Regions from separate parts of the Lysinibacillus sp. CNPSo 3705 genome, predicted to be linked through region 3. Evidence: riboswitches for the same ligand, from Rfam matches in the RefSeq annotation. Region 3 holds a riboswitch; each other region holds the start of a gene.

Region 1 (3,174 bases), on a different contig from region 3:
CCCTATTTTTGCTAGTTCACCTTGCATTAGTTCCGCCATTGGCTTTTGAATTGCATCTGTAGCAATGTAGATTAAATCTAATGTTAATGGCTGTCCGTTTTTAGAGCGAATTTTTTCACCCTTCTGTAGCTTCCATCCCGCTTCCTCTAACAATTGTTGCGCTTTTTTGGGATTATATAAAATGGGCGCTAAATCAATATTGGCATAGGGAATAGCATCCCAAAATAGTGTATTGGCAACCTTTTCTGTACCATGTGTAATACTATCAACCATTTGTTCCTTATTGATTGCATATTGAATCGCTTGGCGAACCTTCAATTCTGCTAACGGGCCAGACTGTGTATTGAACAGTAGCGCTTTTGTAGACAAAGGTTCAGACGTAGCGGTTTTATATTTTCCACTATCTTTTAAATACGTATAGTTATCTAAACTAATAATGCCTCGACCATATATTAAATCTAATTCTTCGTTTTCAAAGGCCAATGAAATCGATTCTGAATCAGGGATGATTTTTACTTTTATTTGTTCTACAAGAGGTTTTTCTCCCCAGTAGTTGTCGTTGCGACTGAATAGAGCGTATTCATCCTTTTTGTAATCTGTTAAAACCCATGGGCCTGTCCCAATTGGCGCTTTCATTGCATCTTGGGTCGCATCACCTTCTGGGAATCCATTATCCCCTAAAAAACGGAAAGGTCTTACAAAGGCAAGTTCGTTTAAAACAGGATAATACGGTTCATCTAATTGCAATCGAATTGTATAATCGTCTACTTTCACAACCTCTTTAATATGGTTAACCATACCCATCCACGAATGCAATTCACGATTTGCTAAAACGGCATCAAAGTTGCGTATTACATTATCTGCATTAAAAGCTGTTCCATCTGAATACTTGACATCTTTTCTCAAATGGAATACATAAGAGGTTTTATCCTTTGAGATGTCCCAACTTTCTGCTAGTTTCGGCGTAATTGTTCCATCATCATTATAGTCAACCAATGATTCATAGACCATTGCTTGTGCTGTCATTTGATTTGGTAAATATGTATGGGGATTTAATGGACCTACATCTAATGGCCACCCAATCGTTATCATTTTTTCGTCTGTCTGTTTTTTCGATGCTGTCTCTCCCTTTTCATTGCTTGTACAGCCAGTGAGTAAACTGAACATCAAAATAAGCGTGAAAGGAAGTAAATACTTTGTCAATCTCATTTTCTGTCTCCTTCTTTGTTTGTGGTTCACTAAATGAATCTAGATTGAAAGAAGGCATAAAAAAACCTTATTCCAAAAGAATAAGGACAGAACAACTTACTATAAGTAAGCCTCTATCCATCTCCCTATCTTTCGTAGATCATCAATGAATCTCTTTACAAGCAGGCATTCTGGCTCATGAATCATAATGTTGCTTCACCTTCCCAAGTAATTTCTCAGTGGTTATCGAAACAAAACTCCTCATTTACAGCTGCGGGACAGCATGGGATTTACACCCATTTTCCTTTTAATTGAATGAAAGCTTATTTCACTCAAACTTGTAATGGTTGCTATGAAATTAGTATTAAACATATCATGCTCTAATGTTCGCGTCAATTTTATTTTCTGAATATAATAAAAACCTATTAGTAATGGCTAACACAATAAGGCCAGGTTCTTAACCTTGGCCTGTTTTACTTCATATGTCAGCTTTCTTTAATGAAAACAACGTATAGATCGTATCAATTTCATGGGATTTTTCCAAAACCCACGAGGTTTTGGTTAAAATCCGCTGCAATCCCTCTAGCCCAAGATATTGGATTTGCACGCCAATAAATTCTGTAAAACCCAGGTATCCCGGATTTACATGCGCCCGGTCGAAAATTAATGAACCCGTGATCCGAGCGTCCGCCGGGGAGTTAGTATAGAAATGGTTTAGATTTTCAATGATGGCTGCATCCGAACCGTACTCAAATAGACCACCCTCCGATGAACAGAGTTGAATCCAGTTGGAACGTTCTAAACTCATCTTTAATAATGCCTCTGGTTGACTCCAGTCATAATGAATAATATTGAGGGCAATGTCCAGGTCATGAAGGCGTTCCCCTGGCTGCTTCAAAGCATCGATGCATCGCTTGGCAAAATTGGGGCCATAAGTATCGATATCTAAAATATTGATTTCAATCTTGCGTTCCTTAAGTAATTCTGGGTCCGATTCTTGAATGAGAATTAGGGTGTTGATACTGTCGGTAGCGGCCCCTCCAGCGATATTAAAAAAACAAAGGTTCCGTTCAGGAAATTGCTTAAGCTGGGGTAGCAAAATTTCCGACTGGCACCGACAAAGATCCCTCAGCCTGATCCGGAGTCCCATAAAAGAAGTTTGCTTCACTGCCCACTTATCCCGGAAACCTAATTTTATCCCTCTAGTTAAATCGGGGCCAAGTTTGTACAGCAAAGTACGCATGCCACTAAGATAAGAATTGTCAACATTCGACATTTTCACAAAGATGTTGCGGATAAAGCCAGGCATCTTTTTTAATGATTCAATGCTCCTGGCTGACTTAAGACAGCTCAAATGATACGCCTGTTCATCAATACTTGCGTTGAAAAGGGGATGAGTAATATCTAAGATAGGCAATTGAATTTCATTCTCGAAAACCGCATAAAGAATTCGCTTATTTTCATTTGCATTGTCCACTTTATCACCACTTAATTTATCAATTTTCTGCAAAAAACCAAGAAACAAATAACGCAATAATACTTTCACCTAATGAACGCTGTCTTTTTGTTTAGATATTCGTGAATTAAATATAAATAACTTCACCATCTTCTTACAAAGAACGTACCCGCTTATTGCTCTAATAAATAAAATATCGGTAGTACTATCAATCCTAGTAGAAAAAGCACTGGAATCGCGGAAACAATTAACGCAAAAATTCTTAACTTCCCCTTTTGGCTAAAAAATGCAGTTAGAAATGAAGCTATTATTAAAGAAATAACTACAATGTCTCCAATTTCTGAGGTTCCGTTCACTTCAATTGGTGTAATATAGGCGAAAATAATGAACAAAGTAAATAATAACAATGAAATAATACTTAAATATTTTCTTAAAGCCATTACCTTACCTCCTGCATTTTTTACAATTGACTATTTTTATATATTCTTGTTTCACTAATCTGCTCCTATAGCTAGCACCAACTTTTATTA
Region 2 (3,174 bases), on a different contig from region 3:
TTGATCTTGCTGTATCTCAATCAAATGAAAATCCAGTGTATTATGCACAATATGCGCATGCACGTATTTCTTCCATTTTACGCTCAGCGAATGAGCAAGGCTTTGCTGCAACAACAGATCATTTAACGCTGTTAACTGCAGAAAAAGAAATTGATTTACTGAAAAAAGTGGGCGACTTCCCGAAAGTGGTAGCAGATGCTGCGAAGCACCGTACACCACACCGTATCGCCAACTACATTCAAGAAACAGCAGCTGCATTCCACAGCTTCTATAACGCTGAAAAAGTATTAGATGCTTCAAATAAAGAGCTAACAGAAGCTCGTTTAGCCCTTATTACTGCTGTACGTACAACAATTGCCAACGCATTACGCTTAATCGGCGTATCTGCACCGGAAAAAATGTAATAATCGTCTTTCTAGCCCCGGCACAATCATGTGCCGGGGGTTTTATGTTTTAGGAAGCAAGAGCGGTTGAGGCGAGGGAAAGAGTGGCCGGGTTGAGGGGAAGATTCCGGGGCGACGGAAAGAGCAGCCGGAGCGACGGAAAGAATAGTCGAAGTGACAGAAAGAATATGAAGCGACGGAGGGAGCAGCTAGGGCGACGGAAGGAACAGTCGAAGCGACGGAAAGAACCGCCGAAGTGACGGAAAGAATCAGAAGCGATGGAAGGAGCAATCGAAGCGACGGAAGGAACCGCCGAGGCGACGGAAAGAATAGTCGAAGCGACGGAAGAGACAGCCCAAGTGACGGAAGGAACCACCAGAGCGACAGAAAGAATCTGAAGCGACGAAAGGAGCAGCCGGGACGACGGAAAGAATAGTCGAAGCGATGGAAGAAACAGCCGAAGTGACGGAAAGAACCACCAGAGCGACGGAAAGAATCTGAAGCGACGGAAGGAACCGCCGAGGCGACGGAAAGAATAGTCGAAGCGACGGAAGAGACAGCCAAAGTGACGGAAAGAACCACCAGATTCAGCGGGTGTCCAACACCAGATGAAATAGAGGAACTCAATCTAAGAACGCTACGTCCTGTGGCAATGACTGAGTGACCAACATTATATTGGCGAATGTCACGGAATTGGAAAGAAGTTCACATAGGATGTTAGCCTAAAATCATCGCATCCATGCGATAACGGCTAACTGACCTGCATCACGCAGGCCTAAGCACAAAGCCAATCCCGACGCAATTATGCCAAGGCATAATGGATTGTTTAGAAGTCGTCTCGAATGGAGGCGACTTCTTTCATTTTCATGTATAATAAAATCAACTGAATATTATAAAGGTTCTTTACTTAAGTAAAGTGAAAAGGGAAATCGGTGTAATTCCGATGCGGTCCCGCCACTGTATGTGTGAGTTTTTTCAATCTGCGCCACTGAAAATTTCGGGAAGGCTTGAAAAAGCGTATGAAGCACAAGCCAGGAGACCTGCCTTTATGGAAAACACGTTGTAGCCTACGAGGATAGGATGGTGGATTTTGTATATGTATTTTTGTGCAAATTTAACCCCCTCATTATTTTTTGATGAGGGGTATTTGTTTTGGAAGATGAATGTCGATAAATTTGAAAACATGGGCGAATGTTGGTTAGAAGTTCGCGATGTTGATATACCCCTACAATGTTAGGTATCAAAAACTAAAACGTATCGATAAATCAGAAAAACAATAACAACTATATGCACAAATAGACTGAGGAGGATTCACATGAAGAAAATTTGGAAAATAGGGTTATCAGCATTTTTAGCTATTGGCTTACTTGCTGCATGTAATACAAAAGAGGCGACAAATGACAAGCCGTCATCTTCTGAGCAACAAGGGACAACAAAAGTAGACCAAGCAACATTCCCAATGACGATAAAGGATGCTACAGGCAAGGATATTACGCTAGAGGCACCTCCTGAAAAAATTGTCTCACTCATTCCGAGTAACACAGAAATTTTATTTGGCCTTGGCTTAAATAATGAAATAGTTGGTGTGACAGATAATGACGACTATCCACCAGAGGTTACTAAAAAAGAAAAGGTTGGCGGTATGGATTATAATATTGAAAAAATTATTGCTTTAACGCCGGATATCGTTTTTGCGCATGCGTCGGGTATGGGTTATTCAAAAGGAGCTATTGAACAGCTTGAGGCGGCAGGTGTAAAAGTATTTGTTGTAGCGGATGCAAAAAACTTTAATGAAACTTACACAACAATTGAACAGCTTGGTCGTGCAACAGGAAAACTAGAAGAGGCTAAAAAAATTGTTGCAAATATGAAGGCAAAAGTTAAAGAAGTTGAAACAAAACTTGACGGTGTTGAGGCGAAAAAAGTCTTTGTAGAGTCGTCTGATGAGCCAGAAATTTATACAGCGGGTAAAGGTACATTTATGAATGAAATGCTAGAAATGATTCATGCCGAAAATGTGGCAGCAGATTCAAATAGCTGGTATAAAATTGATGCTGAACAAATTATCGCAAAAAATCCAGATGTCATTGTTGTGGCATATAATTACGTACCTAATATTTTAACGAAAATTCCACAACGTGCAGGCTTTGAGACAATCTCTGCCGTGAAAAATAACGCCATAGTACAAGTGGATGAAAATATAACAAGTCGTCAAGGTCCTCGTTTAGCAGATGGTCTTGAGGAATTAGCGAAGGCCGTCTACCCTGAGGCGTTTAAATGAGTAAAAAAATTGTAGCCTATGTAACAGCAATAACGCTTCTAATTATTAGCATCTGGTGTGGCGTGGCGATAGGCTCGGTTCATATTCCGCTAGAAGTATTGTGGAATAAGGCGGCTGATGAAACAGCCGCCAATATTTTATGGAAAATTCGATTACCTCGAGTTTTGCTTGCGGGGCTTGTAGGGGCGTCACTTGCAATTGCAGGGGCCGCTTTTCAAGGCTTATTAAAAAACCCTTTGGCTGACCCTTATACGTTAGGTGTTTCCTCTGGTGCATCAGTTGGCGCAGTTATGACGATTTTTTTTAGTATATCAATACCTGTTGTAGGTCATTTTACATTGCCGACCTTTAGTATGATAGGTGCCATATTAACGATGGTAGCTGTTATGGGCTTTGCTAGAATAGTAGACCGCTCGTTAAAAATGGAAACTCTAATTTTAACGGGAGTTATATTTAGTTCATTTTTAGGTTCCTTGATTTCTTTAATGATTGCATTATCTGGTGAAGAGC
Region 3 (3,174 bases):
TACATACAACGAAATCTCCAGGCTTGCGACGTGTTACGATGACATCATCTTCTAGTGTAATAGATTCGAATTCAGTCGCTGACATATTTTGGAAGATTTCTGTGCACAGGTTCGAACTGTAAATCATTCCTTCATGCTTATTCGGATTCATGCGATTGACTTCATCACGATAGAACATAAACGGCACGCCTGTTTCTAGCTGTGAGCGCATAATACGCTTCATAATATCAATAGCTGGTACGACTTCACGACTTAACAATGGATTCGCGATACATTCCTCATATTTAATACGGAAGGAACCGTCACCCTTTTTCTCATCGTAGAAATCCTCTAGTGAGTAGCCCATAACCTCTCGTACTTCATGTGGGTCAAATAAGTGCCACTCCCCACGTGCTTCAACAGTTTCCATAAATATATCCGGTAAGCATAGCCCTGTGAAAATATCATGGGCACGTAAACGTTCATCGCCATTGTTTAAGCGTAAATCTAAAAACGTAAAGACATCTTTATGCCAAACATCTAGATAGACAGCAATAGCGCCTTGTCGTTGTCCAAGCTGATCGACTGATACCGCCGTATTATTAAGCTGTTTAATCCATGGTAAAACGCCACTTGATGCACCTTTAAAACCTTTAATAGATGAGCCTCGGCTACGAATTTTACCCATATAAACACCAATACCACCGCCGTATTTCGATAATGTTGCGACATCTGTATTCGTGTCATAAATGCTTTGTAAACTATCATCTACTGTATCGATAAAGCAACTTGATAGCTGTCCATGTGTTTTACCCGCATTCGATAATGTCGGTGTGGCAACAGTCATATATAAATTACTCATTGCCCAATAAGATTCACGGACTTTTTCTAAACGATTTTCTGTTTCATCCTGCATCAGAGTCATCGCAATAACCATCCAGCGTTCCTGCGGTAGCTCCACTGGTGTTTTCGTGTAATCACGGACTACATAGCGGTCCATTAATGTTTTTAAACCAATATACGTAAACAACTCATCTCGACTTGATTCTAGGTACGAAGCGAGTTCCTGAAGCTCCTGCTCACTATATTTTGTTGTTAAACTTTCATGATACAATCCAGCTTCTGTATAGTGTGCTAAATGTTCTGGGAAAACTTTATAAACATCTTTCACTGAGACACCACGACGCATTGCAAATTGATCATATAGTTTTTCTAAATATATTTGAGCTGCGATAAATGTCCAGTATGGCTCTTCCTCATCAATAAGGCTAAGCGTTTGTAAAATCATCGCATCTGCCCATGCTTCAAATGTCGCATTGTCGTTTTTTCGTAGCCATCGATCTGATAATCTGACAAAACTTTCAAGTTCATCCTCTGTGTAGTTTTTCTTGAGCTTAGCAATTTGTTGTTCGATTTGAATTGTCATGTAACATTCTCTCCCTTTCCTTCTCCAGCAACACAAAAAAAACGATCACGCAACATTTATCGGTTACGTGATCGCTGTAAAATCGGAAATGGAAATGAAGGACATGCACACAAAGAAGTGAACAAATCTCTCGCCTCCACTTCTCAATCCCCGAAGAATGTGTTGCTGTCTTGAACAAATCGGCAGGTCTCCTGGCTCGTACTTCCTCCAAATGATTACCTTCCCGTTCTTCACAGTGGCCAATTATCATTTGTCAGCACTTACAGTTGCGGGGACAGCTTCGGCCTAAGATGACTCTCTTTCCGAATTCCCTTTTAAACCATATTGGTACCGCTCGTCCAAAATACTATATATAGTGTTTTAACTCCTAAACAAATCTAACATATTGTGTTTATTGTTGCAATAGGTGTTTTGCACCTTGCACGTTATAAAGTGCTACATTTTCTCGAAGCAAGCCCAATTACAATGCAGTTTTACGTAGTTTTTCAAAATTTCTAGGAAATTTTTTTTGTGCTAGCTGCTCTTTTTCTGGCTGAATTCCTAGCAAAACTACTGCACATGGACCAGCCGATTTCTCAATATCTAACGAACTTTTGACCTGTTGCTCGCCAAAAAGTCGGGTAAATTCGACTTGTAGACCTTTTGATCCAACTGGCCATACTTGCTGCACTATTCCCTCTTTCCACGCCTCAAAAATAGGTTGGAGCTGCGCCATATCTTTAGGCTGTGCAAGGATTTCATTGCCTACAAGCGGTAATCCATAGGTGTACCAACTAAGCTGTGCATGCTTAGTTGCTGTGCGTGTTTGCTGCTCACCTAGCATCGTTATAGACAAACCTGATTGTAGAGTCGGCATATTGGACTCAGTACTACCATCTATTTGTGGACAATTAAGACCCGTCTCAGCAAAAACCTGCTGAATGCCTGCAACGTAACGAGCCCATGCAGCATCCCCTGAAAAATTAGCGAGTATAATATGGCTTGGTAAAGCATTTGCAGCAAGCTGCTCTATAAAAGTAACACGCGCCGTCAAGTATGCCGTTATTTTGTCTGGAGCAGACACAACATCTTGTGGTTTTTCACCAATTGCTGCGGCATTATCAGATGTTGCAATTAACCCGCCTATTTGTATTGCATTTCTCAATGGACTCGACCTTCCTTACGCATAAACACTTTAGAGAGAATTGGCATCACAATGGCAACAATCACTAGATTTATGAGTGTTGCCAATGGAAGACTAGTCAGTGATGCCCAGTAAAATGCAGGACTAATGATAAAGTAAAATGGTAAAGGTGCAACAACACCATTGAAAACAAGTGCCACAGGCCATTTCCAGAAACGCATTCCTTTTTTATGCATTACCCCAAAGACCCATACAACAATAAACATTTCTACTGCGATAATAATATGTAGTGGCCCATATGGAAAGCCAGTAGTTAAGGCTGAGATAAAATGCCCAATGACTCCCGCAACCCCTGCTAATACTGGAGATAAAAATACAACGCTCAACAATGCAGGTGCAGAGTCAAGCGCAGCAGTTGAAATAAATGTTGGAATTTTAATGACTGCACCAACTGCACAAATTGCCGCTACCATGGCAGTGAGCGTCAATTTCATCAATCTTTGTCGATCCATCCCATTTCCTCTTTCCTGTTATATTTGGCTCGTCATCCATAACGTAGGTCGATTTCCGTTCCCGTTGGACGCTTGGTCGCTGACGCGCAGAGCAAAGCGCTTTCAAGGGGTGCCAAGCCTCCACTCCGATCAAC

Evidence for each region. Region 3 has a riboswitch for cobalamin ahead of PVA17_RS15300 (ribonucleoside-diphosphate reductase subunit alpha). Riboswitches for the same ligand answer to the same signal wherever they lie in the genome.
Region 1: another riboswitch for cobalamin. It lies ahead of nikA (nickel ABC transporter substrate-binding protein); the one in region 3 lies ahead of PVA17_RS15300 (ribonucleoside-diphosphate reductase subunit alpha).
Region 2: another riboswitch for cobalamin. It lies ahead of PVA17_RS15845 (ABC transporter substrate-binding protein); the one in region 3 lies ahead of PVA17_RS15300 (ribonucleoside-diphosphate reductase subunit alpha).

The regions. Positions count from the first base shown of each region.
Region 1 is NZ_JAQZSD010000053.1:16,764-19,937, reverse strand. Features, by position in the region: gene nikA (nickel ABC transporter substrate-binding protein) at 1-1,209, opposite strand, end outside; cobalamin riboswitch at 1,353-1,545, opposite strand; gene PVA17_RS18840 (hypothetical protein) at 1,667-2,713, opposite strand; gene PVA17_RS18835 (histidine kinase) at 2,818-3,084, opposite strand.
Region 2 is NZ_JAQZSD010000037.1:31,365-34,538, forward strand. Features, by position in the region: gene argS (arginine--tRNA ligase) at 1-404, shown strand, start outside; cobalamin riboswitch at 1,263-1,445, shown strand; gene PVA17_RS15845 (ABC transporter substrate-binding protein) at 1,699-2,664, shown strand; gene PVA17_RS15850 (FecCD family ABC transporter permease) at 2,661-3,174, shown strand, end outside.
Region 3 is NZ_JAQZSD010000035.1:7,195-10,368, forward strand. Features, by position in the region: gene PVA17_RS15300 (ribonucleoside-diphosphate reductase subunit alpha) at 1-1,405, opposite strand, end outside; cobalamin riboswitch at 1,569-1,755, opposite strand; gene PVA17_RS15305 (hypothetical protein) at 1,866-2,549, opposite strand; gene PVA17_RS15310 (ECF transporter S component) at 2,546-3,040, opposite strand.